Regions from separate parts of the Streptomyces sp. NPDC014801 genome, predicted to be linked through region 1. Evidence: riboswitches for the same ligand, from Rfam matches in the RefSeq annotation. Region 1 holds a riboswitch; each other region holds the start of a gene.

Region 1 (10,416 bases):
TGCGCCACCTGACGGTTCGTCGGATACGTCACTGACCTGCGGTTTCGGGGAGTGGGAGGTGAGATCTGCCACCCGCCGGGCGGGCATCACGCCAGGCCGTCTGCACGGGCGGGCATCACGCCAGTGCCGTCAGCCCCGGGGCGAAGGCGATCAGCAGCGGCAGCAGGGGGACCAGTGCCGCCACGGTGGTCGTCAGGGCGCGGCGCCTGCGGTCCAGCCGGGGCGGCGGTTCCAGCAGGCGGTCGACCCGCTCACCCAGCAGGCGGTGGCTGGAGGCGCAGGAGAGCACGCCCCGGTGCTGGTTCAGCTCGATCAGCGCCAGCGCGGTGGTCAGGTGGCCGCAGCGGCGGGAGGCGGTGTCGTCGGCGGCCAGTTCGACCAGGCGGTGGGTCTGGTCGCAGAAGTGGGCGAAGAGAGGAATGCGGGGGAAGCCGGTGGCCAGGGCGGTGGACAGGTGCAGCAGCCAGTCGTGGTGGGCGCGGGCGTGGCCGCGCTCGTGGGTGAGGACGGCGTCGAGCTGGTGGGAGGTCAGGCGGTGCAGGGCGCCGGTGGTGACGACGAGCTGCGGCGGATGGCCGGGCATCCACCAGGCGTCGGGGTACTCGTCCTCCAGCACGAGCAGCGGACCGCGCGCCGGGCCCAGGCCGGCGGGCAGTTCGGGGGCCCGCTCGTTCAGATGGGCGCGGGTCACCCCACGGCGCCGCCGGGCCTCGGCCAGCTCTCGGGCGAGCATCGCGGTGGTCCAGGCCGCGCCGCAGGCCAGCAGCAGGGTGAGCGCGACCGCCCAGGGCGGCGCCGACGCCAGGTCGTACGCCTCGGTGACGCCGGGCGGCGCCGGCGCGAACAGCTGGGTGCGCACGGTGTGGAAGACGGCGGCCGCGCTGAGCGCCAGGGCCGTCAGGCAGCACAGCAGGACAGTGGCGACGAGGCACTGCCACACCCACAGGGCGACGACCGGCTCCCGCTCGGGCCAGGCGGCCCTGGTCAGCGCGCGCGGGACCGGGACGGCGGCCGTGAGGGCGACGACGCTCAGCAGGAGCAGGCAGACGGTCATGCCACAGGCTCCGGATCCTGGTGGGACAGGGGCAGGGATGGTCGTGCGGGCGGCGGACGCGGTCCTCGGCGGCTCGATGAGGGCGTCCGCCGCCAGTATGACGGCCCCGGGGGCGCCACGTCAGCCCATGACGACGGCCTCGTGGGCGGGGGGTCCGACCATGACGAGGAGGCCGGGGCGGGGCAGCTGCCCCATCCCGGGGAAGCCGCCCTCAGCCCCGGGGAAACTGCGCTCGGCTCCGGGGGAAAGTCGCCCTCGGCCCTCGGGGGAAAGCCGCCCTCGGCCTCCGGGAAAGCCGCCCTCGGCCCCTCTATGCAGCCCCCTGGGGAAAGCCGTCCTCAGCCCCCGGAGAGAGCTGCCCTCAGGCCCTGAGGAAGAGGTGCCCACCCCAGGGCGGCCGCCCCCCGGAAGAGACCGTCAGCCGGAGACGATGCGGCCTGTCACCTCGCCGAGGCCCACCCGGGTGCCGTTCGGGCCGGGGGCCCAGGCGGAGAGGGTCACCACGTCGCCGTCCTCCAGGAAGGTGCGCTTGCCGTCGGGGAGTTCGAGGGCGTCGCGGCCGTTCCAGGTCAGCTCCAGCAGGGAGCCGCGCTGGTCGGGGGCGGGACCGCTCACCGTGCCGGAGCCGTAGAGGTCGCCGGTGCGCAGGGAGGCGCCGTTGACCGTCATGTGGGCCAGCTGCTGGGCGGCCGTCCAGTACATGGTGGAGAAGGGGGGTTCGGAGACGACGTGGCCGTTGACGGCGACGGAGATGCGCAGGTCGTAGCCGCCGGGTTCGTCGGCGGAGTCGTCCAGGTAGGGCAGCAGCGGGTGGGTGCGCTCCGGAGGTGCCACCCGGGCCTCCTCCAGCGCCTCCAGCGGGGTGATCCACGCGGAGACGGAGGTGGCGAAGGACTTGCCGAGGAAGGGCCCGAGGGGGACGTACTCCCAGGCCTGGATGTCCCGGGCGGACCAGTCGTTGAGCAGGCACAGCCCGAAGACGTGGTCGCGGAAGTCGCCGAGGGCGACCGGCCTGCCGAGGGCGGAGGGCACCCCGACGACGAAGCCGACCTCGGCCTCGATGTCGAGACGGACGGACGGGCCGAAGACGGGCACCGGATCGGCCGGGGCCTTGCGCTGGCCCGAGGGGCGCACCACGTCGGTGCCGGAGACCACGACGGTGCCGGAGCGGCCGTGGTAACCGATGGGCAGGTGCTTCCAGTTGGGGGTGAGGGAGTCTGCGGCGTCCGGGCGGAAGATCTGGCCGACGTTGCGGGCGTGGTTCTCGGACGCGTAGAAGTCGACGTAGTCCGCGACCTCGAAGGGCAGGTGCAGGGTCACCGCGGACAGGGGGTGGAAGAAGGGCTCCACGGCCTCGCGGTGGGAGGGCACCGTCACCCACGCCGTCAGCGCGCGCCGCACGTCGGACCAGGTGGTGCGGCCGGCGGCGAGCAGCGGGTTCAGCGAGGGCTGGGCGAGCAGGGACGCATACGGGGAGCCGAGCGCCATGGCCGCCGCGCCCGCGTCGAGCACGTGGTCGCCGAGCCGGACGCCGACCCGCCGTTCGGCCGGCGAACCGGCGGGCGAGAAGACGCCGTACGGAAGGTTGTGCGCACCGAAGGGGTCGCCCTCGGGGACGTCGAAGGGGGGCATGCGGTGCAGCCTCGCTTTCGTGCACGTGGGACACGGCGCGCGCGCCGTGCGGTCAGGTCGTCGCGGCACACGTTACGGCCGAGCCGCCCTCTTGGGCAGTGTCTAAAGAGTTTGCAATGTCCGTTATGGCCTTGTCGGAGGTGGCAATTCCGGCTTAGCGTCCTTTGCGGGGAACACGGACGGAGTGCATCCGTTCCGTCGGGGGGACACGTGGGGGGACCCGTGGCCAGGAGTGCCGCAAGCGTGCCGTTCCAGGCCGACCGCGAGGTGCCGGGCCTGATCGTGAAGTTCGGTGACTACCCGCTCCACCACGGCGGCGTCGGCGCGATCCGCAGCCTGGGCCGGCTGGGCGTGCCCATGTACGCCATCACCGAGGACCGGTACACGCCGGCCGCGTCCTCCCGCTATCTGCGGCGGGCGTTCGTGTGGCCGACGACGGGCACCGAGCAGCCGGGCCGCCTGGTGGAGGGGCTGCTGCGGATCGGGCGCCGGATCGGCCGGCCGGCCGTGCTGATCCCGACCGACGAGGAGGCCGCGGTGCTGATCGCCGAGCACCAGGACGACCTCGCCGGGCCGTTCCTCTTCCCGCGCGTGGCGCCGGACCTGCCACGCCGGCTGGCCAGCAAGCAGGGGCTGCACGAGCTGTGCGCCGAGCACGGCATCGCCAGCCCGGCGGCCGCGTTCCCGCGGTCGTACGAGGACATCGTGGCGTTCGCGGACACGGCCCGCTTCCCGGTGGTGGCCAAGAACCGGGAGGCGTTCCTGCGCCGGGAGCGGCCCGCCGTCCACGGCACCACGCGGATCTCCACCCGGGACGGGCTGCTCGCCCTGGCCCGGGACTGGGGCGAGCGGCCGGGGGTGATCCTGCAGGAGTACCTGCCGCGCGAGCAGGCCGAGGACTGGATCGTGCACGCCTACTTCGGTGCCGACTCCACGCCCCTGGCCCTGTTCACCGGCGTCAAGGTGCGCTCGTGGCCGCCGCACGCCGGGATGACGGCGAACGCCTACGTCGTCGACAACCCGGAACTCGCCGACCTCGCCGCACGTTTCATCAAACAGATCGGCTTCACCGGCGTCGTCGACCTCGACCTGCGCTTCGACCGGCGCGACGGACAGTACAAACTCCTCGACTTCAACCCGCGCGTGGGCGCCCAGTTCCGCCTCTTCGAGAACGAGGCATTGGTGGACGTGGTCCGCGCCCTGCACCTGGATCTGACCGGGCGCCCCGTTCCGGAGGGGGAACAGCGCGCCGGCCACCGCTACATCGTGGAGAACATCGACCTGCCCGCCCTGCTCGCCTACCGCCGCAGCGGCTACACGACGCCGCACGCGCCGGCCCGGCCGAGCGGCACGGAGCTGGCCTGGTTCGCGGGTGACGACCCGCTGCCGTTCCTCACGATGCTCGCGCGCTTCGTGCGACCCGGCGCGAAGCACCTCTATGAGCTGTGGCGGACCCACCGCCGCGGCAGCACCGGACCGGGCGGACGCCGCCGGACGTAGCACCGGCACCGTCCCGGCCGGAACACGAAGTGACGACATGACGTCCTGGGGAGGGACTTCGTGAACCAACCGGTTGCAGTCATCGGGGCAGGCCCGTTCGGCCTGTCCACCGCCGCCCATCTGCGCGCCCGCGGCATGCCCGTGCGGGTCTTCGGTGACCCGATGGTGAGCTGGCGCGACAACATGCCCGCCGGCATGCTCCTGAAGTCGACCCCCGCCGCCTCGACCATCGACAGCCCGCAGCGCGGGTACACCCTCGCCGACTACTGCGACGCGGCCGGCGTCCGGCGTCTGGTCACCGACGAGGACATCATCCCCGTCGAGACGTTCATCGCCTACGGCGAGTGGTTCCAGCAGAAACTGGTGCCCGACCTGGAGCGGGTGCGGGTGGTCTCCGTGGACCGGCGCGCCGGCGGGGGGTTCGAGCTGAAGCTGGACTCCGGGGAGCAGTTCACCGCGCAGGCCGTCGTCGTGGCGACCGGCCTGTCCGGGCTGGCGCACCTGCCCCGCGAGCTGGCCGCCGCCGCGCCCGACGGACCCGCCCCCGCATCGGCGGTGTCCCACAGTTCCCAGCACCACGACCTGAGCCGGTTCGCCGGCCGGGAGCTGATCGTCGTCGGCGCGGGACAGTCGGCGCTGGAGACGGCGGTGCTCGCCGCCGAGGCCGGGGCCCGGGTCCGGGTGGTCGCCCGCGGCCGGGGCCGGGTCGCCTTCGGCGCGCCGCCCTGGGACCAGCCCCGGCTGCGGCCCGAGTCGCCGTTCGGCCGGGCCTGGTCGCTGTGGGCGCTCAGCTACTACCCGCACCCCTACCGCCGTCTGCCCGCCGGGATACGCCACTACCTGGTCCGCCGGGTGCTCGGGCCGCTCGGCGCCTGGTGGCTGCGGGGGCGCTTCGCGGAGACCGTGCAGGTCAGCGAGGTGCAGCGGATCGTGCGGGCCGAGGCGACGGGCGAGGGGGCCACCCTCACCGTGCGCAGCCACGCCGGCCGCACCGAGCGGCTCGCCGCCGACCACGTCATCGCGGCCACCGGCTACCGGGTGGACATCGCGGCCATGGACTTCCTGGGCCACGAGCTGCGTACCGCCCTCGCGGTCAGCCGCGGCACGCCGAAGCTGGGCGCCGGATACGTGTCGTCGGTTCCCGGCCTGTACTTCACGGGCCTGCCGGCGGCCGGTTCCTACGGTCCGGTGATGCGGTTCGTGTGCGGCACGGAGTTCGCCTCGCCCCGCCTGGCCCGGCACCTGATGGCGGCCCACGGCTGACGGCCGGGGGGTGGGCTACGCCCCTTGGGCGTGCTGCCAGTCCAGGAAGCCGGTGATCAGGCCGGGCGGGTTGGCGGCCTCGGTGGCCTCCACCTCCCAGCCGGGGCAGTCCATGTCGAACACCACGATCGGCAGCGGGCGGCCGAGGATCTCCTCGATCAGGCCGCTCGCGTGCAGATGGCGGGCGAGGCCGGTGCAGGCGTCGGCGAAGTACTCCCACAGCCCCTCGCTCGTGCCGTCCTCCTCGTCGCAGCTCATGCCGTCCTCCTCGTCGCAGCTCATGCCGTCCTGCTCGTCGCCGCTCGTGCCGTCCTGCTCGTCGCGCACGGCCTTGGGCAGGGCGGGATCGCCGGTGCCGTCGTCGTACCACAGCCCGAGCTCCTTGGCCCGCTCGACGAAGAGGGCGCCGCCGGCCGGGTCCTCGGGGACGTTGCCGAGCATCTCGAAGCCGTCGAGGAGCCAGCAGGCGTAGTTCCAGCGGGCCTCGCCCGGGTCCTCGGCGCGCCGCTCCCGGGCGTACTGGGACTCGGTGTTGTAGCCGATGGCGACGTAGGGGTGCCGGTCGTCGTCCAGGCGCCAGATACGGAAGGAGAGGGCGTAGATCTCGGGGACGTCGGCGGCGGGGAAGCGGGCGAGGACGCCGGCGGCGGCCTGCCGGAGGTGCTGCTGGAAACGGTCCGGTCCGGCGGTCACGACGTGGGCCTCCCCCTGGTGAGTGAGAGGTCAGCCTGCCACAGCGGCGGGGGGCCCGAAGGGGCCGGGGAGGAGGCGCGGCCGGTGGTGAACGGGGGGCTTCCGGGGTCCGTATTCTCTGATCATGGCCGCCCTCGCATATGCCCTCATCGCCACTGACCTGGACGGAACGCTGCTGCGCGGCGACGACACGCTCTCCGACCGGTCACGGGCCGCGCTCGCGCGGGCGGTGCGGGCCGGCGCCCGGCATCTGGTGGTGACGGGCCGCCCGGCGCCCCGGGTGCGGCCGCTGCTGGAGGACCTGGGTTCCACGGGGCTCGCGGTGTGCGGGCAGGGCGCGCAGGTGTACGACGCGGGGGCGGACCGGCTGCTGTGGTCGGTGACGCTGGACCGGGAGCTGGCCGAGACGGCGCTCGGCAAGATCGAGGCCGAGGTGGGGGAGGTCTACGCCGCGGTCGACCAGGACGGGGTGGACGGGCTGACGCTGATCGAGCCCGGCTACCGGATGCCGCACCCGACGCTGCCGGCGGTGCGGGTCGGGCGGCGCGACGATCTGTGGGGCGAGCCGATCAGCAAGGTGCTGCTGCGCCATCCCGAACTGTCCGACGACGCGCTGGCGGCGACGGCCCGCGCGGTGGTCGGCTCGCTGGCGACGGTGACGATGTCGGGGCCGGGCACGGTGGAGCTGCAGCCGTGCGGGGTCACCAAGGCGACGGGGCTGGCGCTGGCGGCCGACCGTCTCGGGCTGGGCGCGGAGCGGGCGCTGGCATTCGGGGACATGCCGAACGACATCCCGATGTTCGCCTGGGCCGCCCGCGGGGTGGCCATGGCCAACGCCCATCCGGAGCTGAAGGCCGTGGCCGACGAGATCACCTTGTCGAACGAGGACGACGGCATCGCCGTCGTCCTCGAACGACTCTTCAGATGACGGAGGCGGCTCGGCCCCGTCAGGACGCGCTGAGCTCAGCCGGCTCAGTACGCGCTGAACACGTTGTCGATCGAGCCGTAGCGGGCGGCCGCGTAGTTGCAGGCCGCGGTGATGTTGGCGATCGGGTCGTACGGGTCCATGGAGGTGCCGGGCACGTGGTAGGCGAGGAAGGTCGGGTCGATGACCTGCAGCAGGCCCTTGGAGGGGGTGCCGGCGGCCGCGTTGGAGTCCCACAGGTTGATGGCGGCCGGGTTGCCGGAGGACTCGCGGATGATGTTGCGGTAGATCCCGTCGTAGGTGCCGGGGATGCCGCGCTGGGCCATGATGTCCAGCGACTGGCGGATCCAGCCGTCCAGGTTGTTCGGGTAGACCGAGTTGGCGGCGGTGATCACGGTCGCGGTGGAGGCCGGCGTGGCGGCGGAGGCGCTGGTGGCGCCGAAGAGCGGGAGCGCGAGGGCGGCGGCACCCGTGCCGGCGACGGCGAGGGTGCGGACGAGGCGGGACGTGCGGGTGCGGCGGTGCTGACCGGCAGCGGGCATGGCGAAGTTCCTCTCCGGCGCCTGCGAGGTGAGCTGTCGGGTTCGGGCTGGAGATGCCCGGCCGGCCGCGGAAGGCGGCACGGCTTCACCCCGAGCCGGTCCGGGGCGTCGTCGGGGCGACGACGTCCGGTTCGGCGACTTACCTGGGTCCCCCGCTCCTGCCGTACACGGATGAGTTGGTCCGATGGTGGGTGCCGGACGGCGGCAGGATTAGGCGTCCATCCGACAGGCCGGGAAGTTATGCGAGAGCACATGCCGGGAACAAGTACCGGATTCACCTATCGCCCTAGTTGACCTTGGTAGGGGCCGTTTGGGTGTCTTGATCCTTTGCTACTGCCAAGCCTCAACTCGCTTGGGGGAACTGGGGAAGCGAGGGTTCCGGCAGTCGGGGACCGGCGAGGGGTCCGCGTGACCCAATTCACTGGTGTCACAGGCGCAACACATTTGGAACCAAGGTGACCAAGGTGATTCGGCTGATTAATTACGGCAAAACGGGCAGTAGGGTCGTGTTCCGGCGCGATCGGCCGGGCGGCTCGCACAGGGTGGGGGAGTGGTCTCCCGGGTGTGAGCATGGTGGATAACGGTACTTTTCGGCTGATCAGATGTGGTCGATCAACATATCGGGCGTGATCCGATACCGCCTGGCCTGTAACCGTGGGCGCTATCGGTGATCGAAACGTGACCGGATACGCTGACTTGAGTGATGGCAGCGACCTATCGACAAACCGCGTAATCGCCAACCGGCACCAGCAGACAGGAGACCCCTCGTGACCGTCGTCGGGCCGTTCGGGCTGAGCGTGCGGGACCAGGCTCTCGAAGCCGATGTCCAGGCCGGATTGGCGGCTGTCGAGGAAGGGTTGCTCGAGGCCACCAAGAGCGAGGTTCCCTTCATCACGGAGGCCGCGCAGCACCTGGTGCGGGCGGGCGGGAAGCGGTTCCGGCCGCTGCTCGTGATGCTCGCGGCGCAGTTCGGTGATCCGTACGCGCCGGGTGTCGTGCCGTCCGCCGTCGTGGTGGAGCTGACCCACCTCGCGACGCTGTACCACGACGACGTCATGGACGAGGCGGCCGTGCGCCGCGGCGTGCCCAGCGCGAACACCCGGTGGGGCAACTCCGTCGCCGTCCTGACCGGCGACTTCCTCTTCGCCCGGGCCTCGCAGATCCTCGCCGACCTCGGACCGGAGGCGGTCCGGGTCCAGGCTCTCGCGTTCGAGCGGCTGGTCACCGGCCAGATCCTGGAGACCGCGGGCCCGCAGGACGGCCGGGACCCGGTCGACCACTACCTCGAGGTGCTCGGCGGCAAGACGGGGTCGCTGGTCGCGGTCTCGTGCCGGTTCGGCGCGATGATGTCCGGCGCCGACGAGACGGTCGTGGACGTGCTCACCCAGTACGGGGAGCGGCTCGGCGTCGCCTTCCAGCTCGCCGACGACGTACTCGACATCGCCTCCGACTCGCACGAGTCCGGCAAGACGCCGGGCACGGACCTGCGCGAGGGCATCCCGACGCTGCCGGTGCTGCGGCTGCGGGAGCGGGCCGAGCGGCTGGGGCTGCCGGAGGACCGCGCCCTGTGCGAGCTGCTCGACTCCGACCTCAGCGACGACGCGCGGCACGCGGAGGCGCTCGCCGCGCTGCGCGCGCACCCCGCGCTGGAGCAGGCGCGCCGCGACACCGTCCGCTACGCCGAGGAGGCGCGGGCCGCGCTGGCCCCGCTGCGGGAGTGCGACGCCAAGGTGGCCCTGATGGAGCTGTGCGACGCGGTGGTCCACCGGGCGGGCTGACCCGGCCGCCGGCGGATCGCCCCTCGGGCGCCGCACGTGCGTCCCGGCCCTTCCGGTCCGGGACGACTCCGCCACGGAGCCCCGCCATGAACCCCGGCCGGCCCAGGGGGTGTCTCTGGCTGCCGTGCCCTTCGCCCCGCCGTCCCCTTCGCCCCGCCGTACCCCCGCCGCATCCCCCGTGTCCCCCACATCCCCTACGGGTAAGGGGAGCTGACCCCTCGCCATGTCATACCCCAGCAGTACATGGAGTTGACTCCGTGGGGTGACGACCGGCGGCGGCCGATTTGGTCTGATGGGAAGCACGAAAGACACCACTCCTCACCGATTCGGGTGAGAATGGCGGCTTGGGGTGGGGCCCGCCGGGAGCGCACGCCGCGGGTCACGGGACGGACAGCCGCCGCCGACGACGGAGGTAGCGCACAGATGGCACCGTTTGGAACCGAGGACAGGGCGACGGCCGCGGGCGAGCCGGCCGGTCCGCCGCACGGGGGGCGTCGCAAGGTCGCGCGGTACGCCGTGCCCGCGACGGTCGTGGGCGTGGCCGCCGCGACGATCGGGATCGTTCCCGCGCTCGCCAGCTCCGGGGACCCGGACCTGCCGGCGATCAGCGCCCAGCAGCTCATCGAGAAGATCGCGGCGTCGGACGTCCAGCAGTTCTCCGGCACCGTCCGCGTCAACACCGACCTGGGCCTGCCCGACCTCGGCGGGCTCGCCGGCGGTCTGGGCGGCGGCGCGGCCGGGGGCGGCGGTGACGGGTCGTCCGCCGACCCGTCCGCCAAGGTGACCGAACTCGCCACCGGCTCGCACACGTTGCGGGTGGCCGCCGACGGCCCGGACCGGCAGAAGGTCTCCGTGCTGGAGGACGCCGCCGAGTACAGCCTCATTCACCACGGCAAGGACGTCTGGGGCTACGACAGCAAGTCCAACGAGGTCTTCCACACCACCGCGGACGACGCGGGCCGAAGCGCACCGGACAAGGACAAGCAGGGCAAGGACAAGCAGGGCAAGGACGGGCACGGCAAGGGCGAG
Region 2 (10,416 bases), on a different contig from region 1:
CGGACCATTGTGGACCGTGGGACTGACAAGCCGGGCCCGGACCCTCTGCGCGAGCCACGGGGAGTCCCCGCGCCCGGCTCGGCGCGAGTCACGGGGCGTCCCCGTCCCCGGCTCGGCGCGAGCCGTGCGGAGTCCCCGCACCCGGCCTCACGGAGCCGTACCGGACCTCCGCGGCCGGAGCGTTTGCGGCAGGCTACGCGATCTCGCTGTCGGCGTACGTCGTGCGGGAACTTCGCCGCCGGTCCGCACGCTTGCATACAGTGGCAGGACCGGCAGGAAACGCGCGGTTTCACGACCGCCTCCGCGATCGAAGGGACGTACATGCCCATGGGTCACACGGCCACAGCCGAGGCAGGCTCCGGCGGCCTGACAGCAACCGAGCACCGCCTGGCCAACGGCCTGCGCGTGGTGCTCTCCGAGGACCACCTGACCCCGGTCGCGGCGGTCTGCCTCTGGTACGACGTCGGCTCACGCCACGAAGTCAAGGGGCGTACCGGCCTGGCTCACCTTTTCGAGCACCTGATGTTCCAGGGCTCCGCCCAGGTCAAGGGCAACGGTCACTTCGAGCTGGTGCAGGGCGCCGGCGGCTCGCTGAACGGCACCACCAGCTTCGAGCGCACGAACTACTTCGAGACCATGCCCGCCCACCAGCTGGAGCTGGCGCTCTGGCTGGAGGCCGACCGCATGGGCTCGCTGCTGGCCGCCCTGGACGAGGAGTCCATGGAGAACCAGCGCGACGTCGTCAAGAACGAGCGCCGCCAGCGCTACGACAACGTCCCCTACGGCACCGCCTTCGAGCGGCTGACCGCGCTCGCCTACCCCGAGGGCCACCCCTACCACCACACGCCGATCGGCTCCATGGCGGACCTGGACGCGGCCACCCTGGAGGACGCGCGCCAGTTCTTCCGCACCTACTACGCGCCGAACAACGCGGTGCTGTCGGTCGTCGGCGACATCGACCCCCAGCAGACGCTCGCCTGGATCGAGAAGTACTTCGGCTCCATCCCGGCCCACGACGGCAAGCCCGCGCCGCGCGACGGCACGCTGCCCGACATCATCGGCAGCCAGCTGCGCGAGGTCGTCCACGAGGAGGTCCCGGCCCGCGCGCTGATGGCCGCCTACCGGCTGCCGCACGACGGCACGCGCGCGTGCGACGCGGCCGACCTGGCGCTGACCATCCTGGGCGGCGGCGAGTCCTCCCGCCTGTACAACCGGCTCGTGCGCCGCGACCGCACGGCCGTCGCGGCCGGCTTCGGCCTGCTGCGGCTGGCCGGCGCGCCCTCCCTGGGCTGGCTGGACGTGAAGACCTCCGGCGACGTCGAGGTGCCCGTCATCGAGACCGCTATCGACGAGGAGCTCGCCCGGTTCGCCGCGGAGGGCCCCACGCCGGAGGAAATGGAACGCGCCCAGGCCCAGTTGGAGCGCGAGTGGCTGGACCGGCTCGGCACCGTCGCCGGCCGCGCCGACGAACTGTGCCGCTACGCCGTCCTGTTCGGCGACCCGCAGCTCGCCCTCACCGCCGTCCAGCGCGTGCTGGAGGTGGCGCCCGAGGAGGTGCAGGAGGTCGCCAAGGCCCGTCTGCGTCCCGACAACCGCGCCGTGCTCGTGTACGAGCCGAAGACGCAGGCAGCCCCGGACGCCGCCGTGCCCGAGGACCCCGAGCAGGAAGCGACCGTAGAGGCCGGCAACGACGACGAGGAGACGGCCAAGTGACCGAGCTCGCCACCATGGAGTTCCACCCGCAGCCCCAGGCGGGCGAGGCCAAGCCGTGGGCGTTCCCGGCCCCCGAGCGGGGCACGCTCGACAACGGCCTGACCGTGCTGCGCTGCCACCGCCCCGGCCAGCAGGTCGTCGCCGTCGAGGTGATCCTCGACGCGCCCCTGGACGCCGAGCCGGCCGGCCTCGACGGCGTCGCCACGATCATGGCGCGCGCCTTCTCCGAGGGCACCGACAAGCACACCGCCGAGGAGTTCGCCGCCGAGCTGGAGCGCGCCGGCGCCACCCTCGACGCGCACGCCGACCACCCCGGCGTCCGCATCAGCCTGGAGGTGCCCGCCTCCCGGCTGGCCAAGGGCCTCGGCCTGGTCGCCGACGCGCTCCGGGCGCCCGCCTTCGCCGACAGCGAGGTCGAGCGGCTGGTGCGCAACCGCCTCGACGAGATCCCGCACGAGCTGGCCAACCCCTCCCGCCGCGCCGCGAAGGAGCTGTCCAAGGAGCTCTTCCCGGCGACCTCGCGCATGTCCCGCCCGCGCCAGGGCACCGAGGACACGGTCACCGCGATCGACGCGGCCGCCGTGCGGGCCTTCTACGAGCGGCACGTACGCCCCGCCACCGCCACCGCGGTCGTCGTCGGCGACTTGACCGGCATCGACCTGGACGCGCTCCTCGGCGACACCCTGGGCGCCTGGACGGGCTCGCGCACCGAGCCGCGGCCCGTGCCGGCGGTGACGGCCGACGACACCGGCCGCGTCGTCATCGTCGACCGTCCCGGCGCCGTCCAGACGCAGCTGCTCATCGGGCGGATCGGCCCCGACCGGCACGACCGCGTGTGGCCGGCGCAGGTGCTCGGCACGTACTGCCTCGGCGGCACCCTCACCTCCCGCCTGGACCGCGTCCTGCGCGAGGAGAAGGGCTACACCTACGGCGTGCGCGCCTTCAGCCAGGTGCTGCGTTCCGCCCCCGACGGCTCGGGCGCCGCGATGCTCGCCATCAGCGGTTCCGTCGACACGCCGAACACCGGTCCGGCGCTCGACGACCTCTTCACCGTGCTGCGCACCCTGGCGGCCGAGGGCCTGACCGACGCCGAACGCGACGTCGCCGTACAGAACCTCGTCGGGGTGGCCCCGCTGAAGTACGAGACCGCGGCGGCCGTCGCGGGCACGCTGGCCGACCAGGTCGAGCAGCACCTGCCGGACGACTACCAGGCGGCGCTGTACCAGCAGCTCGCCGCGACCGGCACCGTCGAGGCCACCGCGGCCGTCGTGAACGCGTTCCCGGTGGACCGCCTGGTGACCGTTCTGGTCGGCGACGCCGGGCAGATCAAGGAGCCCGTCGAGGCCCTCGGCATCGGCACGGTCTCGGTGGTCAGCGCGGAGTAGACGCACCCGCGCGTGCATGCCCTGCCGGCGGCGGAGCGTGCACGCGCGCGTGGCGCCCTGATGGCCTGGCGGCCGCTAGGCCCGCACACGTCGCGTCCCGGGGGCGTGAGCGCGTGCGTACCGCCCGCCCGCCGCAGTGCCGCGCGTCCAGGCGCGCGCTGCGGCCGCCTCACGGCCGCCCTGGTGCTCTACGGCCGCCCCGGTGCCCAGTGGGCGCACCGGGTACCGGGGGCCCAGGCAAGCCGATGCGCACCGTCACCGCAGATCCCCGTGGCCGCAGATACGCACAACGCGCCCACTGGCCGCAGGAGCACCCGCACCCGCACCGTGCACACCACTGGCCGCAGACGCATGCGCACCGCGAGCCCCGCTGGCCACAGGCACACCCGCACCGCGCCCCCCGGCCGCGGACACACCCGCACGCAGGGCCTTGGTGGTTGACGGACCACCAGGGGCCTTCCCCTGTCTCCCGGCGCCCCGCCCCCGCCGCCGACAGCCGCCATCCCCGCGCACCCCGCGTCGTTTGGGATCGAAGGCGTCGCATCGCCCGAATGCCCGAATTGGGGCGGAGGTTGCCTGTCTGACCTGTGGGATGCGCTACAAAACCACTGATTCGTTTGAGCTTTGAAGGTCGCTCACCGTAGCTTCATCCGGGCTGTCCGTCAGGCAGTGCGCCGCACCCGCGGCACCGGACAGCCATCGCCGAGTCCCCGTACGGCGCGAGCCAGGGGAGCCGGGGACCCACACGTCCCTGGGGTGAATCGGGCGCCCGCGAGGGGGCCCGTAGGAGACCTTCCTGCTCCGAACCCGTCAGCTAACCCGGTAGGCGAGAGGGAAGGAAAGGATCAGCCACCACATGGCGTTCGTCTGCGCCACCGGGAAGCACCGCCGTCCGAGCCGCATGAAGCGCACCACCGCGCAGGCCGCCGGTATCGCCGCCCTCACCACCACCGGCGTCATCGGCACCCTCGCCGCCCCCGCGCTCGCGGCCGAAACCTCCGCCGAGCAGACCGGCCTGCTCCCCGTGATCACCGCCGACGACTCGGTCGCCCAGCAGATCGACGCGCAGGCCGAGGCGCAGAAGCAGGCCGCCGAGCAGAAGGCCGCCGAGGAGGCCGCGCGCAAGGCCGCCGCCGAGCGGGCCCGCGAGGCCAAGGAGCGCGCCGCCCGCGAGGCCCAGCGCAAGCTCCTGACCACGTACGTGGCCCCGATCGCTCACTCGTACGTCTCCACGGGGTACGAGGCGAGCAGCTCCCTGTGGTCCTCCGGCCACCACACCGGCATCGACTTCCACGCCGCGACCGGCACCACGGTGCACGCGGTCGGCTACGGCACCGTCGTCGAGACCGGCTGGGGCGGCGCCTACGGCAACCAGATCGTCATCCGCATGCACGACGGCACGTACACCCAGTACGGGCACCTGTCGTCGATCGGCGTCGTCGTGGGCCAGCAGGTCGTGGCCGGCCAGCAGATAGGCCTGTCCGGCGCCACCGGCAACGTCACCGGTCCGCACCTGCACTTCGAGGCGCGCACCTCCCCGGAGTACGGCTCCGACATCGACCCGGTCGCCTATCTGCGCGCGCACGGCGTCAACCTCTGACGTCCCCGGCAGCAAGCGTCGAACGAAAGCCCCGGATCACCGAGCCGGGGCTTTCGCCGTTTTTCCGCCCCTCCACCCCGTCCCGCCATCCTGCCGACCAAAAAATATCCATGGAATCCGGCCCGCCGTCGGAAATTCCGGCCCCTTGGAATAGAGTCACGGAACACGCGTCCATCGTCGGCGTTTCACGGGGATCAAGACGGAGGTCGGACATGCGTATTCCGGCGCATTCGGTGTGCACGGCGATCCGGGACGACATCGTCGCCGGTATCCACGAGCGCGGCAGCCGGCTCACCGAGGAAGTGCTCGCCCGCCGCTACGGCGTCTCCCGGGTACCGGTGCGCGAGGCGCTGCGCACCCTGGAGGCCGAGGGTTTCGTCGTGACGCGGCGGCACGCGGGCGCGTGCGTGGCCGAGCCCACCGAGCAGGACGCGGCCGATCTGCTGGAGATGCGGACGCTGCTGGAGCCGCTGGGTGCCGCGCGGGCCGCCCAGCGGCGCACCGAGGCGCATCTGAAGGTGCTGCGCGGCCTGGTGCGGCTCGGCCGGGAGCGCGCCCGGCACGGCACCGGTGACGAGCTGCGCTCCCTGGACGGCTGGTTCCACGAGACGCTCGCCCAGGCCTGCGGCAGCCAGGCCCTGACCGCGGCGCTCACCCAGCTGCGGCACAAGATCGCCTGGCTGTACACGGTGGAGCCGTCGGCCGGCCCCGTGGACGTGTGGGCGGAGCACGGCGCCATCGTGGACGCGGTGGCGCGCGGCGACAGCGAGCGGGCGCGGGCGGTTGCCGCGCTGCACACCGAGCGCTCCACGGCCGCCCACCGGCTGCGCCGCCCCGGCGCCGGCGACCGCCCCGAGCGCGTGAGGACTTCGCAACATGCCGTCAACACACCGGGCCTGCGGCATTAACACGGGCGCCGTATACAAAGAGTGGGATATTCGGTTCCTGCCCTCGGGGTCGAATAATGAGACCTGCTCATGACCCGCTCATCGGCGCGCCCATTTCCCGGGCACTCCGCGAATTCCGCGGACGTACCCACCGTAAATGCCGAAAGCGCGAGACCGCACCGACCGGAAAGCGAGACCGCACCGACCGGAAAGCGCGAGACCGCGTCGACCGGAAAACGCGAAACCGCGCCGACCGGAAAGGCCGACGCGGTTTCTTTCATGCCGTGACTCAGACGGTCTCGGGGAGCTCCTCGAGGCCCTCGGAGACCAGCTTCGCCAGACGGTCCAGTGCGGCGTCCGCACCCTCGGCGTCGGACGCGAGGACGATCTCCTCGCCGCCCTGGGCGCCCAGGCCGAGGACGGCCAGCATGGAGGCCGCGTTGACCGGGGTGCCGCCGGCCTTGGCGATCGTCACCGGGACGCCTGTGGCCGTGGCGGCTCGGACGAAGATGGAGGCGGGGCGGGCGTGGAGGCCCTCGGCCCAGCCGACGTTGACGCGGCGCTCAGCCATGTGTTGCTGCCCTTCAGTTCTCAGGGTTGTCTAGACCAGTTTCCCATACGGTGAAGCATGCCCGGAGAGGTCCATGGACCCCATCCGGACGCGATCACCGGGCCTCGGCCTCGACCCGGCATCCGTCCTCCACAGAGTGCCCCGCGCCGTTGTCGTACGCGAGCCGTACTCTGGGCCCCATGCAGAGCGCGTCGGACAGGCAGGAGTACCCCGCCCACTGGGAGGCCGACGTGGTGCTGCGCGACGGCGGCACCGCGCGGATCCGCCCCATCACCGTCGATGACGCGGACCGCCTGGTCAGCTTCTACGAGCAGGTGTCGGACGAGTCGAAGTACTACCGCTTCTTCGCGCCCTACCCGCGCCTGTCCGCGAAGGACGTCCACCGCTTCACACACCACGACTTTGTGGACAGGGTGGGACTCGCGGCCACGATCGGCGGCGAGTTCATCGCAACCGTACGCTACGACCGGATCGGCGCGAACGGAATGCCCGCGTCCGCACCGGCCGACGAAGCCGAGGTCGCCTTCCTAGTCCAGGACGCCCACCAGGGCCGCGGCGTCGCCTCCGCCCTGCTCGAACACATCGCCGCCGTCGCCCGCGAGCGCGGCATCCGCCGCTTCGCCGCCGAGGTGCTGCCCGCCAACACCAAGATGATCAAGGTGTTCACGGACGCCGGGTACACCCAGAAGCGCAGCTTCGAGGACGGCGTCGTCCGCCTGGAGTTCGACCTGGAGCCCACCGAGCGCTCCCTCGCCGTGCAGTACGCGCGCGAGCAGCGCGCCGAGGCCCGCTCCGTGCAACGGCTGCTCATGCCCGGCTCGGTCGCCGTCGTCGGCACCGGCCGCGCCCTGGGCGGCGTCGGCCGCAGCATCCTCGGCAACCTCCGCGAGGGCGGCTTCACCGGCCGCCTGTACGCCGTGAACCGCGCCTTCGGGCCCGACGTCACCGAGCTGGACGGCGTGCCCGCCCACCGCTCGGTGCGCGAGATCGACGGCCCCGTCGACCTCGCCGTCGTCGCCGTCCCGGCCGACCACGTGCCCGCGATCGTCACCGAGTGCGGCGAGCACGGCGTGCAGGGCCTCGTGGTGATCTCCGCCGGGTACGCCGAGAGCGGCCCCGACGGACGTGAGCGCCAGCGCGAACTCGTCCGCCAGGCACGCACGTACGGCATGCGGATCATCGGCCCCAACGCCTTCGGCGTCATCAACACCTCCGCGGACGTCCGGCTGAACGCCTCCCTGGCCCCCGAGATGCCGCGCCCGGGCCGCATCGGCCTGTTCGCCCAGTCCGGCGCCATCGGTATCGCCCTGCTGTCCCGGCTGCACCGGCGCGGCGGCGGTGTCACCGGCGTCACCGGCGTGTCGACCTTCGTCTCCTCCGGCAACCGTGCGGACGTCTCCGGCAACGACGTCCTGCAGTACTGGTACGACGACCCGGACACCGACGTGGCCCTGATGTACCTGGAGTCCATCGGCAACCCGCGCAAGTTCACCCGCCTCGCCCGGCGTACGGCGGCCGCGAAGCCGCTGGTCGTCGTCCAGAGCGCCGGCTCCGCGCCGCAGGGGCACGCCGTCCGGGCGACCCGCCTGCCGCACGCCACGGTGTCCGCGCTGCTGCGCCAGGCCGGCGTCATCCGCGTCGACACGATCACCGAGCTGGTCGACGCGGGCCTCCTGCTCGCCCGCCAGCCGCTGCCCGCCGGACCGCGCGTGGCGATCCTCGGCAACTCCGAGTCCCTGGGCGTGCTCACCTACGACCAGTGCCTGGCCCACGGCCTGCGCCCGCACCCCCCGCTGGACCTGACCACCGCGGCCTCGGCCGAGGACTTCCGCGCCGCACTGGCGCACGCCCTCGCCGACGACACCTGCGACGCCGTCGTGGTGACCGCCATCCCGGCGATCGGCGAGGGCTCCCCGGGCGACGCGGAGCTGGCGCAGGCCCTGCGCTCCGCGGTGGCGGCCGCCCCCGGCAAGCCGGTGCTGGTGGTGCACGTCGAACTCGGCGGCCTGGCGGAGGCCCTGTCCGCCGCGGCCAGCACCGCGCCGCAGACGGACACGCGCGTACCGGCCACGCCGGGCCGCGGCGGCACCCCCGCCGCGCCCGTCCCCGGTGCCGGGGCGCGGACGGCGACGGCAGGCGCACCGGCGGTGACGCCGGCGCCGGACGGCAGGGGGCTGACGGCCACGACCGACGGCGCGGGACCGACGGTCGGCCGCACGGGGCTCACGACCGGCGGCGCGGGACTCACGAGCGGCGGCGCGGGACCGACGATCGGCTGGGGCGCCACGGCCCCGGCGACGACTCCCGCAGACCCCGCACCCCCCGCCGACACGCCCGACGGCCCGCCCGCCGGCGCCCCCGAGGACACCCACCTGATCCCCGCCTACCCCGCCGCCGAGCGGGCCGTCCGCGCGCTGGCCGAGGCCGTGCGGTACGCCCAGTGGCGCCGCGAGGCCGCCGACCCCGGCAAGGTGCCCGAGTACGACGACATCGACGTCAAGGGCGCCGCCCGCCGTATCGACGCCCTGCTGGCCCGCGGCCAGGGCCTGACGCTCTCCGCCGAGGACACCGGCGAACTCCTCGGTCACTACGGCATCCACGTCCGCCCCGCCCTGCCCGCGCCCACCCCGGACGACGCCGCCGAGGCCGCCCGCGCCCTCGGCTACCCGGTCGCCCTCAAGGCCACCGCCCCGCACCTCAGGCACCGCGCCGACCTCGGCGGCGTACGCCTGGACCTGGCGGACGAGGAGCAACTGCGCCGGGCCTACACCGAGTTGACTGAGCTGTTCGGCAAGCCGGAGGAGCTGCGGCCGGTGGTGCAGGTCATGGCACCGCGCGGTGTCGACACGGTCGTCCGGGCCGTCATCGACCCGGCCGCCGGAGCCGTGCTGTCCTTCGGCCTGGCCGGAGCGGCCTCCCAGCTGCTCGGCGACACGGCGCACCGGCTCATACCGGTCACCGACCGGGACGCGACCTCCCTGGTCAGGTCGATCCGCACGGCCCCGCTGCTGTTCGGCTGGCGCGGCTCGACGCCGGTCGACACGCCCGCCCTGGAGGAGCTGATGCTGCGAGTGTCCCGGCTGGTCGACGATCACCCCGAGGTCGTCGCGGTCACCCTGGAACCCGTCGTCGTGGCCCCGCACGGCCTGAGCGTGCTCGGCGCCTCCGTACGCCTGGCCCCGCCGCCCGCCCGCGACGACCTCGGCCCGCGCACACTGCCGGCGTACTGAGACCGCGGCCGGCCCCGACCGGACCCCGCGGCCGCGGGCGCGGCGCACGCCCCCGCGCGGTGCGGGCGTGACGCACGGACCCGCGCGTACCCCGGCCGCCGCCGGCGCGACGCACGCCCCCCCCCGCGCGGACCCCGGCCGTCGCCGGCGCGACGTACGCCCCCCGCGCGGACCCCGGCCGTCGCAGGGCCCGGCGTGCCGACGACCCGGACCGCGACCGTCCGCGGACATGACGGTCCTCACAGGTCCCCTGTCAGGCCCACCGGTACCCCGTGACGGGTCCCTCGCAGTCAGTGGTCCCCCGTAGGATGGGGCGCATGGCCAAGACCAGTACGACGACCCAGGGGCTGCGTGCGGCGATCGAACGCAGCGGCTACTACCCGGCCCTCGTGGCCGAGGCGGTGGAGGCCGCCGTGGGCGGCGAGCCCATCCGGTCGTACCTGGTCCACCAGGAGACCACCTTCGACCAGAACGAGGTGCGGCGGCACGTGACCGTGCTCGTCCTCACCGGCACCCGCTTCATCGTCAGCCACACCGACGAGCAGAGCGCCGACAGCACCTCCCCGACGCCCTACGCCACGACGTCCACGGAGTCGGTCAAGCTGGACCGGATCTCGTCGGTCGTGGTCAGCCGCGTGGTCGCCAACCCGGAGTCGTACACGCCGGGCACGCTGCCGCGCGAGGTCGTGCTGACCATCGGCTGGGGCGCCGTCTCCCGCATCGACCTGGAGCCCGCCGCCTGCGGCGACCCGAACTGCGACGCGGACCACGGCTACACCGGCAACTCCACCGCGGACGACCTGAGCCTGCGCGTCAGCGAGGCGGGTGACGGCCCGGAGACCGTCCGCCAGGCGCTCGCCTTCGCCCAGGCCATCTCCGAGGCCACGGCGGACATCACCCGCTGATGGTCCACACCGCCTGGGAGCCGCACCCGGAACCCCTCGCCCTCGCCTCCGCCCCCGTCCCCGAGTACGGCAGCGGTTCCCTGGCCGACCTGCTCCCCACCCTCGCCGCCGGCATGGGCGTGCCC
Region 3 (10,416 bases), on a different contig from region 1:
CCTGACCCCGGCAAGGCGGACCGGCGGGCCCCGCCGCGTTTGAAGGCGTTGTCAGTGGCGCAGTGCACTATCGAAGCGGGAGGTGGTGCAGGTGCGGCAGGGGGTCGCGTACGACTGCGACGTGCTGGTGGTCGGCGGAGGGATCGTCGGGCTGTCCACCGCGTACGCGATCACGCGTGCCGCGCCGGGGACGCGCGTGACGGTGCTGGAGAAGGAGCCGGGCCCGGCCCGGCACCAGACGGGGCGCAACAGCGGCGTCATCCACAGCGGGATCTACTACAAGCCGGGCTCGCTCAAGGCGCGGTTCGCGGTGCGGGGCGCCGCGGAGATGGTGAAGTTCTGCGCCGAGTACGGCATCGAGCACGCCGTCACCGGCAAGCTGATCGTCGCCACCGACCGCGCCGAGCTGCCCCGGCTGCACGCGCTCGTGCAGCGCGGCCGGGAGAACGGCATTCCGGTGCGGGAGCTGGGCGCGGCGCAGATCGCGGAGTACGAGCCGGAGGTGCGCGGCCTCGCGGCGATCCACGTCGGCACGACCGGGATCTGCGACTACGTCGGCGTCGCCCGGCAGCTCGCCGAGTCCTCCGGCGCGGAGATCCGCTACGGCGCGCGGGTCGTCCAGGTCGACCGGCGGCCGTCGCTCGGGGTCGCCGTGCGCACGGAGGGCGGCGAGGTCGTCCGCGCGCGGGTCCTGGTGAACTGCGCCGGGCTGTACTGCGACGAGCTGGCCCGGCTGACCGGGGACGAGCCCGAGGTGCGGATCGTGCCGTTCCGGGGCGAGTACTACGAGCTGGCGCGGCCGGAGCTGGTGCGGGGGCTGGTGTATCCGGTGCCCGATCCGGCGTTCCCCTTCCTCGGGGTGCATCTGACGCGGGGCATCGACGGCGGGGTCCACGTCGGGCCCAACGCGGTGCCGGCGCTCGCCCGGGAGGGGTACGGGTGGGGCGTCGTCCGGCCGCGGGAGCTGGCGGGGACGCTGGCGTGGCCCGGGTCCTGGCAGATAGCCCGCCGCCACTGGCGCTACGGCGCCGGGGAGCTGCGGCGGTCGGTGTCCAAGGGGGCGTTCGTGGACGCGGTGCGGCGGTTGCTGCCGGCCGTGGAGGAGCGTGACCTGGTGCGGGCGGAGCCGGGGGTGCGGGCGCAGGCGGTGCTGCGGGACGGGACGCTGGTGGACGACTTCCTGATCCGGGAGGGGGCGCGGGCGGTGCATGTGCTGAACGCGCCGTCGCCTGCGGCTACCGCTTCGCTGCCGATCGGGCGGGAGGTGGCCCGCAGGGCGCTGACCGCACTCGGCTCGGTGTGACGTCCGGGCCGTGCGGTACGTGGCGCCCGGCGCCGGGGGTGAACGCCGTGGGGTGCGATCAGCCACCCACCCACCCGCGCAGGCGCCGCACGGTGGACGCACCGGGGGTGGGCCGGTCCGTACAATCGGTTCACTGTGTCTGACTCTCTCCACCGCCCCGAAGATTCCCGCCACGCCCCCGGTGTGTCCGTTCGGCATACCCGGGCCAAGGGGGAGCCGCGGTTCCCGGACGGGCCGAAGGCCGACCCCGCCGGTTCGCACTTCGAGCGGCGGATCCGCAGTTTCCAGCCGCGCCGCAGCCGGGTGACCGCCGGGCAGGCGGACGCCCTGCAGCGGCTGTGGCCCAAGTGGGGCCTGGACATCGACGGGCAGACCACGATCGACCTCGCCGAACTGTTCGGCAACGACAACCCCGTCGTCCTGGAGATCGGCTTCGGGATGGGCGAGGCCACCGCGCAGATGGCCGCCGCCGACCCGGGGACCAACGTCCTCGCCGTGGACGTGCACACCCCCGGCCAGGGCAACCTGCTCAATCTCGCCGACCGCAACGGCCTGTCCAACGTCCGCGTCGGCAACGGCGACGCGATCATCCTGCTGCGCGAGATGCTCACCCCGGACGCCCTCGACGGCCTGCGCGTCTACTTCCCCGACCCGTGGCCCAAGAAGCGGCACCACAAGCGCCGGCTGATCCAGCCCGAGTTCCTCACGCTCGCCGCGACCCGCCTCAAGCCCGGGGCGGTCCTGCACTGCGCCACGGACTGGGAGCCGTACGCCGAGCAGATGCTCGAGGTGCTCACCGCGCACCCCGACTTCGAGAACACGCAGCCGGACGGCGGTTTCGCCCCGCGCCCCGATTTCCGGCCGCTCACCCGGTTCGAGGGCCAGGGCCTGGACAAGGGCCACGTCGTGCACGACCTGCTCTTCCGTCGGCGGAACCACCAAGATCCGCACTGACGCGGACGTCAACGTCGCGGGCGGCGCCGTCCCTCGTTAGGGTCAATGCCGTGGCCATGCCTCCCCCGTACCCGACGTACCCGAGCGGACCCGCCGACGGTGCGCTCCACCATCCGCACTGGTGGCAGCGCAGAGGGGTGCGGTACGGCGCGCTCATCACGCTGCTCGCCGTGTCCGGGCTGGTGATCCTCGCGCTGGTGCGCGAGCAGACCGGCACCGAGGGCTTCCTCGTGGGGCTCGGCCTCGCCGTGTTCCCCGTGCCCCTGCTGATCGCCGCCTTCCGCTGGCTGGACCGGGTGGAGCCCGGCCCCTGGCGGAACCTGGTGTTCGCGTTCGCCTGGGGCGCCTGCGCGGCGGCGCTGATAGCCATCGTCGCCAACAGCTTCGCGACGAAGTGGATAGCGACGACGACCGCCGACCCGTCCGGCGCGGACACCCTCGGCGCGACCGTGATAGCGCCGATCGTCGAGGAGTCCGCGAAGGCGGCAGCCGTCCTGCTCGTCTTCCTCTTCCGCAGACGCCACTTCACCGGGATCGTCGACGGCGTGGTGATAGCCGGGATCACCGCCACCGGCTTCGCGTTCACCGAGAACATCCTCTATCTCGGCACCGCCTTCGGCACCGACCAGCTCACCGGCGGCCGGGGCATCGCCTCCGTCACCGCGGCGACCTTCTTCGTCCGCGTGATCATGTCGCCGTTCGCGCACCCGCTGTTCACCACGATGACCGGCCTCGGCTTCGGCATCGCCGCGCTCTCGGGCGAGCGGCAGCGGCTGCGCCGGGCCCTGCTGCCGGTGGGCGGGCTGCTGCTGGCGATGTGCCTGCACGCCCTGTGGAACGGGTCCGCGTCCTTCGGCCCGTTCGGCTTCTTCGCGGTGTACGGCGCGTTCATGATGCCCGCGTTCGGGCTGCTGACGTGGCTGGTGATCTGGACCCGGCAGCGCGAGCTGCGCACGATCCGCGAGGAGCTGCCCGCCTACGTCCCCGCGGGCTGGCTCGCGCCCGCCGAGCCGTTCGCGCTGGGTTCGATGCGGGCGCGCCGCATGGCCCGCGAGTACGCCGCCCACCACCTGGGCAAGCCGGCCGCCAAGGAGGTCGGGCGCTACGAGGCGTACGCGACGACGCTGGCCTTCCTGCGCCACCGGGGCCGCCGTGGCCGCGCCGGCGCCGACTTCGGCGTACGGGAGAGCGAGCTGCTGAACGAGCTGTGGCGCCTGAGGGAGGTGGCGCGCCCGGCCCTGGAGTACGCGGCCCGCGCGGCGGCGCCCCCGGTGCCGGTGATGCTGCCGTGGCCCGCGCACCCCTGGCCGGCCCACGCCCCGGCGCCCCAGCCGTACGCCACGCGTCCGGCGCACCCGGCCGCCGCCTACCCCGCCCCGGCCTACCCGGCGTACAACCCCTACCGGTCGTAAGGGACCGGGCCGGGGCCACGCGCCGGGAGAAGGCGGGAAGGGGGCGACGGGAGGAGACGGGGGAACACCCGTCGGCCGGACACCCGTCAGCCGGGTCCCGTCAGGCCGACGCCTCCGTCAGCCGGGTCACCTCGGCCTCCGTCAGCTTCAGGTCCGCCACGCCCAGCAGCGCCGGGAGCTGGTCGACCGTGCGGGCGGAGGCGATGGGCGCGGCGACGGTCGGCCGGGCCGCGAGCCAGGCGAGGGCGACGGTGGCGACCGGGGCGTCGTGGGCCGCGGCGATCTCGTCGAGGGCGGCGAGGACCCGGCGGCCGCGCTCCGAGTCCAGGTACCGCGCGGCGCCGCCGGCGCGCGGGCTGTCCACGGTCGTGCCCGGCCGGTACTTGCCGGTGAGGAAGCCGGAGGCCAGCGCGTAGTAGGGGACGGCGGCGAGGCCGGCGCGGTCGGCGACGTCCTGCAGCTCGCCCTCGTAGGTGTCGCGGGAGACGAGGTTGTAGTGCGGCTGGAGCGCCACGTACCGGGCGAGGCCCTCGCGGTCGGAGAACTCCAGGGAGGCGCGCAGGCGCTCGGCGGAGATGTTGGAGGCGGCGATGTGGCGGACCTTGCCGGCCTGCACCAGCTCGTCCAGCGCGCCGATGATCTCCTCGACCGGGACCTCGGGCTGGTCGTAGTGGGTGTAGTAGAGGTCGATGCGGTCGGTGCCGAGGCGGCGCAGGGAGGCGTCGGCGGCGGCCTTGATGTTCGCGGCGCTCAGGCCCCGGTACTCGGGGTGCTGGCTGACCTTGGTGGCGATGACGACGTCGTCGCGGTTGCCGCGGGCCTTGACCCACTTGCCGATGATCGTCTCGGACTCCCCGCCCTGGTTGCCGTCGACCCAGGCGGAGTAGGCATCGGCGGTGTCGACGAAGTTGCCGCCGGCGGCGGTGTAGGCGTCGAGGACGGCGAACGAGGTCGCCTCGTCCGCGGTCCAGCCGAAGACGTTGCCGCCGAGGGCGAGCGGGAAGACCTCGAGGTCGGACGAACCGAGCTTGCGAAGAGCAGTCATGCCCCGTTTCAACGCACCGGCGTGAACGACCCATTCCGCACGCGAACCAACAGCATGTAAAACACGAACGCCCGGCGACGCCCGACCGGCAGCCCTGACGTCGGGGGGGTGTCGTCAGGACCGCCGGGGACCGGGAACCGGGCGAGGGCCAGGCGGGCGGAACCGGGCGAGGCGTCAGGGCGTGAGGGACCGGGCGAGGCGTCAGGCGGGAGGAACCGGGCGAGGGGTCAGGGCGTGAGGCCCTTGTCCCGCAGCCACGCCATCGGGTCGATGCCGGAGGCCTGCCCGTCGGGGTGGACCTCCAGGTGCAGGTGCGGGCCGGTCACGTTGCCGGTGGCGCCGACCCGGCCGATGACGTCGCCGGTGGCGACCTTCTGCCCGGCGCTGACGCTGATCGACGACTGGTGGCAGAACCACAGCTCGGTGCCGTCGTCGAGGGTGAGGATCGTGCGGTAGCCGTAGGAGCCGGCCCAGCCCGCCTCGGTGATCGTGCCACTGTGGACGGCCTTGATCAGCGTGCCGGTGGGGGCGGCGAAGTCGAGGCCCGTGTGGTAGCCGGAGGACCACATGGAGCCGGCCTGGCCGAAGGTGGAGGTGATCGTGTACGAGGAGGTCGGCAGCGTGTACTGCTTGGCCAGCTCGGCGAGGCGCTCGGCCTCGGCCTTCTTCTTGGCCTCCTCCTCCGCCTTCTCCTTCGCGGCGGCGGCCTTGGCGGCGGCCTCCTTCTCGGCCTTCGCGGCGGCCTCTGCGGCCTGCCGGGCGACGGCGGCCTCGGCGGCGGCCTGCGCCTTGACGTCGACCTGGACCTGCTGCGACTCGGCCTGCGCCATGATGCGGTTGCGCAGCGCCTCGCCGGCGTCGGTGGTGCCCTGCGCGCCGGCGTCGGAGCCGGCGGCGATGTCGCTGAGCGGGGTGGCCGAGCCCTGCGGCCGGTCGTCCTCGTGGTCGGAGATCAGCGAGCCGACGGAGGGCAGGTCGGGCATGGAGATGGACACCGGCGGCTTGCCGGTGTTCGCGCTGGCCATGCCGCCCGCGCCGACGGCGGCGATGACGCCGACGCCGAGGACGGTGGAGCTGCGGGCGAGTCCGCCGCGCTGCTTGGCGACGCGGTGCCGGCCGCGGACGGGACGGACGGAGTCCTCGGTGGGATTCCACTCCTCCCACGGGCCCTCGTCGGTGCGGTGGCCGCCGTAGACCAGGGTCTCGGGGCCGTGCTGGCTGGGCACGAACGGGGCTGTCGGGGCAGGCCGGTTGGACGCCACGCGGGCGTACTCCTTTCCTTCCGTCTCGCCTACCGGGTTAGCTGACGGGTTCGGAGCAGGAAGGTCTCCTACGCGCGTATACCGCTCGTCGTCGGACGGCGGCTTCCGCGTGATTCACCCCAAGGTGGTGGTTCCCCGGTTCCCTACGGGATTCGGCGCGTGAGCACGGAGCCGTCTCTTGTGACGGCTGGGACGACCGCGCTGCGTTATCGAACGTTAATAGACCCGGTGGTCGGATTCCAAGCCGTTCGGCTTGATCATTAACTTTTCCGGCCGGCACTTACACGCCACGACCGGTGCAAACCGGGCGACTTGACCGCCCCTCAGTCGTCAGGTTCAAAACCTGGTTTCGGTGATGGTGCGTCAATTGTTATCGGAGGGGGTTCGCCCGCTCACCCAGGGTGACCCGTCAGGGGCGGCGTACGGCGAGCAGCGCCATGTCGTCCGTCATGCCGCCGCCGGAGTGCCGGCGCACATCGTCGGCGACGGCCTGCAGCAGGGCACCGGGCTCGTCGACGACCCGGCCCGCCAGGCGCGCCTCGACGTCGTAGAACCGGCCGTGGCGGTCACGGCTCTCGGAGAGGCCGTCGGTGTACAGCAGCAGGGTGGCGCCGCCCGGGAAGCCGGTCTCGTCGGCCCGGTCGGAGCCGGGGCCGAGCTCGCCCATGCCGAGCGGCAGCGCGGGTTCGGCGGGCGGCAGCGTGCGCAGGGTGCCGTCCGCGTGCAGCAGGACCGGCGGAGGGTGGCCGCGGTTGAGGATGCGGACGACGCCGTCGCCGTGCGGGAGTTCGGCGAGGACGGCGGTGGTGAACCCCTCGAAGGCGTCCAGTCCCGCGCGCCGGGCGCCCTCGCGGGACAGCGCCCGCTCCAGCCGCAGGGCGACGTCCTCCAGAGTGGCCTCCTGCTCGGCGGCCTCCCGGAACGCCCCGATGACCACGGCGACGGCGGCCACCGCGCCCATGCCCTTGCCGCGCACGTCCCCGACGATCAGCCGGACGCCGTGCGGGCTGTCCTGCACGGCGTACAGGTCGCCGCCGATGAAGGCGTCGGCGCGGGCGGCCTCGTAGCAGGCGGCGATCTGGAAACCGCCGATCCGCTCGGCGGGTTCGGGTAGGACGGCCCGCTGGGCGGCCTCGGCGACCTCGCGGGCGGAGGCGAGCTGCTCGCTGCTGCGGCGCGCGAGCGCGTTGATGAGCACGGCCAGGGCGGCGACGGTGGCGACGGTGGCCAGTTCGGTGACGGCGTCGGTGTGCCACACGATGCCGAGCGTGAGGTGCAGCGCGAACACGACGAGCACGGCCGCGAGCCCGGTGACCACGGTGCCGCGCCGGCTGTAGAGCGGGGCGGCGACCAGGGGCGCGGCGGTGAAGAAGGGGGCCGCGGTGAACTCCGACGGGGTGCAGTAGTCGTACACGCCGCCGACGACGATCAGGAGCACCGGCAGCACCTGCGCGAAGGCCCGCACGAACGACACCCGCCGTCCCGCGTCGGGCCGCGGTTCCGGACCGTTTGCCGGCCCGGGCTCCGGCAGGGGGTCCAGGACGACGGGAGTGTCACCGGCGGGTGTGCAGGGCCCACCTCCGGTCCGGGAGTACGGCCCGTCCTCCGTCGCGTCTGCAGGCCGCACCGCTCGTCTCCCACCGTCCTTGTCCGCCGTCGTTCCGCCTGTCAGGTTTCCCGGTGCGGGCGCGCACGGCGAGCGGTGAGGGCCGACCGGATGACACCGGCGACGGTGGCCGCAGCCGGGGAGGAAGGTAAGGACGGCGCACGGAGCCGGAGGAAGGGAAAGACGGCGCCCGGAGCCGTGGAAGACCAAAAAAGGCGGCGGCCGGGGGTGGACGAGAAAAAACCGAGGGCCGGAAACCTTTCGGCTTCCGGCCCTCGGCCTTCAGTAGCGGGGACAGGATTTGAACCTGCGACCTCTGGGTTATGAGCCCAGCGAGCTACCGAGCTGCTCCACCCCGCGTCGTTGTGATTCCAGTGTACGGCATCCGCGAGGCGGCTCGCGACGAGGTTCCCCGGCGGGCCCGCCCGACCCCTCTCGCGGTCAGACCACGCAGCGCTCCGTGAGGTCCGCGAGCGGCAGCGTGTGCTGGGTCTGCAGCACCTTCGCGCGCAGGTAGCGGACGTTGTGCGGGGTGGGGAAGACACCGGTCGGGACCCGGTCGCGGACGTCGAGCCCGAGGGCGCGCAGCTGGCCGGCCTTGTCGGGATTGTTGGACAGCAGGTCCAGCGTGCCGATCCCGAGGGCGGTGAGCATCTGCGCGGCGGCGGTGTAGTCGCGGGCGTCCTCGGGCAGGCCGAGGGCGGCGTTGGCGGCGTAGGTGTCCAGGCCCTGGTCCTGGAGGGCGTAGGCGTCGAGCTTGTTGTAGAGCCCGATGCCGCGCCCTTCCTGGCGCAGGTAGAGCAGGATGCCGCCGCGGTCGGCGATGCGCTCGACGGCCTCGCGCAGCTGGGGGCCGCAGTCGCAGCGGGCGGAGCCGAAGACGTCCCCGGTCAGGCACTCGGAGTGCAGGCGGACGAGCGGCACGCCACCGGGGTCCCCGAGGACGACGGCGAGGTGCTCCCGCCCGTCGGCGAGGCCGTGGAAGGTGACGAGCTCGGCGTCGGCGCGGTAGCCGTCGGGGAAGGTCAGCGGGACCCGGACGCGGGCGCGCGGGGTGGCGGCGGGGACAACGGTGGTGTCGGCCATGCGGGAACTCCGGGTTCCGTTCCGTACGACTGCTTCAGATTTGAAGCAGAAGGTTCGTCCGGAACCCTACTGCTGCTTGAAACTTGAAGCAACAGGCGCGCGGTCACCCTGTGACGCGTCTCACCCGCACGACGGCGGTCCCGACCGGCGTCGCCACGGGACGTCCTCGGCGGTCGACTCCTGCATCGCCCGGGCGATCCGGTCGCAGATCTCCTCCAGCTGTCCCACCTGCTCGGGGCGCAGATGGTCGAAGAGCGAGGCGCGCACGGTCTCGACGTGCCCGGGCGCCGCCCGCTCCACCTGCGCCAGCCCGGCCTCCGTCAGGACGGCGATGCTCCCGCGCTTGTCCGAGGCGCAGCTCTCGCGCGCCACGAGCCCGTCGCGCTCCAGCCGCGTCACGGCGTACGTCAGCCGGCTGCGGGTGATCTTCAGCGCCTCGGCGAGGTCGGTCATCCGCAGCCGCCGTCCCGGTTCCTCGGACAGGGTGGCCAGGATGGAGTAGTACAGATGCGGCATGCCGGTGTCCTGCTGGAGCTGCCGGTCCAGCGCGTCCTCCAGGAGGTGCGTGGCGGCGAGGTAGGCGCGCCAGGCGCGCTGTTCCTCCGGGGTGAGCCAGCGGGTCGTCATGCCGCCAGTGTAAGTTTGCTTCAAACTTGAACCAAGCCGATGTCCGTCCACTCACCGCCGGGGAGCGCGATGCCCCACCCGTACGTCCTGCTGTCCGCGGCCGTCTCCCTCGACGGCTTCCTGGACGACACCGGCCCCGAACGCCTGCTGCTGTCCGGTCCGGCCGACTTCGACCGGGTCGACGAGGTCCGCGCCTCGGTCGACGCGATCCTCATCGGCGCCGGCACCCTGCGCGCCGACAACCCGCGGCTGCTGGTCAACTCCCCCGAGCGGCGCGCGGCCCGGGTGGCGGCGGGCCGGCCGGAGTACCCGCTGAAGGTCGCCGTCTCCGCCTCCGGCGACCTGGACCCGGCGGCCAACTTCTGGCACACGGGCGGCGAGAAGGTGCTCTACACCACCTCCGAGGGCGCCGAACGGGCCGCCCGCAGCGGCGTCGGCGCCGACATCGTCCCCCTCGGCCCCCGCCTGGACTGGCCCCGCCTCCTGGACCACGTGCACGACGTCCGCGGGGTGCGGCGCCTGATGGTCGAGGGCGGCGGCACGATCCACACCCAGTTGCTGCGGGAGCAGTTGGCCGACGAACTCCAGCTGGTCATGTCCCCGCTGCTGGTCGGCGACCCCGGGGCCCCCCGCCTCTTCGGCCCCGGGCCGTACCAGGCGGGGCGCCTGCGCCTGCGGGAGACACGGCAGATCGAGGACGTCGTGCTGATGCGCTACGAGCCCACCGCACCCGGCGCGGGCCCGCGCGCCACGCCCGCCGACCGCCACTGGCTGCGCCTGGCCTGCGAGCTGGCGGCTCAGTGCCCGCCCTCGCGCACCGCGTTCAGCGTCGGCGCGGTGGTCGTGGCCGCCGACGGCACGGAACTGGCCCGCGGCCACTCCCGCGAGGCCGGCGACCCGGCGGTCCACGCGGAGGAGGCGGCCCTCACGAAACTCCCGCCGGACGACCCCCGCCTGCCCACGGCCACGGTCTACAGCAGCCTGGAGCCCTGCGCCCGCCGCGCCTCGCGCCCCCACCCCTGCGCCGAGTTGATCCTGCGCGCCGGCGTACGCCGGGTGGTGACGGCCTGGCGCGAGCCGGACACCTTCGTGACGGAGGCCGACGGCAGCGGAGTCCTGGC

What was found. Region 1 has a riboswitch for cyclic di-AMP ahead of ACF1AL_RS18960 (transglycosylase SLT domain-containing protein). Riboswitches for the same ligand answer to the same signal wherever they lie in the genome.
Region 2: it holds a riboswitch for cyclic di-AMP, as region 1 does, so the genes downstream of both, ACF1AL_RS17010 (M23 family metallopeptidase) here and ACF1AL_RS18960 (transglycosylase SLT domain-containing protein) in region 1, are expected to answer to the same signal.
Region 3: it holds a riboswitch for cyclic di-AMP, as region 1 does, so the genes downstream of both, ACF1AL_RS33595 (M23 family metallopeptidase) here and ACF1AL_RS18960 (transglycosylase SLT domain-containing protein) in region 1, are expected to answer to the same signal.

Annotation. Positions count from the first base shown of each region.
Region 1 covers NZ_JBIBXG010000007.1:304,819-315,234, reverse strand. Annotated here, with positions in the region: gene ACF1AL_RS18990 (M56 family metallopeptidase) at 116-1,054, opposite strand; gene fahA (fumarylacetoacetase) at 1,472-2,686, opposite strand; gene ACF1AL_RS18980 (ATP-grasp domain-containing protein) at 2,930-4,186, shown strand; gene ACF1AL_RS18975 (FAD-dependent oxidoreductase) at 4,247-5,449, shown strand; gene ACF1AL_RS18970 (hypothetical protein) at 5,465-6,142, opposite strand; gene ACF1AL_RS18965 (HAD family hydrolase) at 6,264-7,070, shown strand; gene ACF1AL_RS18960 (transglycosylase SLT domain-containing protein) at 7,115-7,609, opposite strand; cyclic di-AMP (ydaO/yuaA leader) riboswitch at 7,615-7,798, opposite strand; gene ACF1AL_RS18955 (polyprenyl synthetase family protein) at 8,377-9,387, shown strand; gene ACF1AL_RS18950 (outer membrane lipoprotein carrier protein LolA) at 9,811-10,416, shown strand, end outside.
Region 2 covers NZ_JBIBXG010000006.1:419,666-430,081, reverse strand. Annotated here, with positions in the region: gene ACF1AL_RS17020 (M16 family metallopeptidase) at 322-1,713, shown strand; gene ACF1AL_RS17015 (M16 family metallopeptidase) at 1,710-3,098, shown strand; cyclic di-AMP (ydaO/yuaA leader) riboswitch at 3,789-3,942, shown strand; gene ACF1AL_RS17010 (M23 family metallopeptidase) at 3,955-4,698, shown strand; gene ACF1AL_RS17005 (GntR family transcriptional regulator) at 4,911-5,606, shown strand; gene ACF1AL_RS17000 (HPr family phosphocarrier protein) at 5,875-6,156, opposite strand; gene ACF1AL_RS16995 (GNAT family N-acetyltransferase) at 6,336-9,386, shown strand; gene ACF1AL_RS16990 (DUF5998 family protein) at 9,695-10,291, shown strand; gene ACF1AL_RS16985 (alkaline phosphatase family protein) at 10,291-10,416, shown strand, end outside.
Region 3 covers NZ_JBIBXG010000015.1:220,541-230,956, reverse strand. Annotated here, with positions in the region: gene ACF1AL_RS33620 (MFS transporter) at 1-5, shown strand, start outside; gene lhgO (L-2-hydroxyglutarate oxidase) at 83-1,303, shown strand; gene trmB (tRNA (guanosine(46)-N7)-methyltransferase TrmB) at 1,439-2,257, shown strand; gene ACF1AL_RS33605 (PrsW family intramembrane metalloprotease) at 2,308-3,669, shown strand; gene ACF1AL_RS33600 (aldo/keto reductase) at 3,770-4,714, opposite strand; gene ACF1AL_RS33595 (M23 family metallopeptidase) at 4,942-5,976, opposite strand; cyclic di-AMP (ydaO/yuaA leader) riboswitch at 5,988-6,144, opposite strand; gene ACF1AL_RS33590 (PP2C family protein-serine/threonine phosphatase) at 6,386-7,603, opposite strand; tRNA gene ACF1AL_RS33585 (tRNA-Met) at 7,869-7,942, opposite strand; gene ribA (GTP cyclohydrolase II) at 8,024-8,668, opposite strand; gene ACF1AL_RS33575 (MarR family winged helix-turn-helix transcriptional regulator) at 8,789-9,295, opposite strand; gene ACF1AL_RS33570 (dihydrofolate reductase family protein) at 9,365-10,416, shown strand, end outside.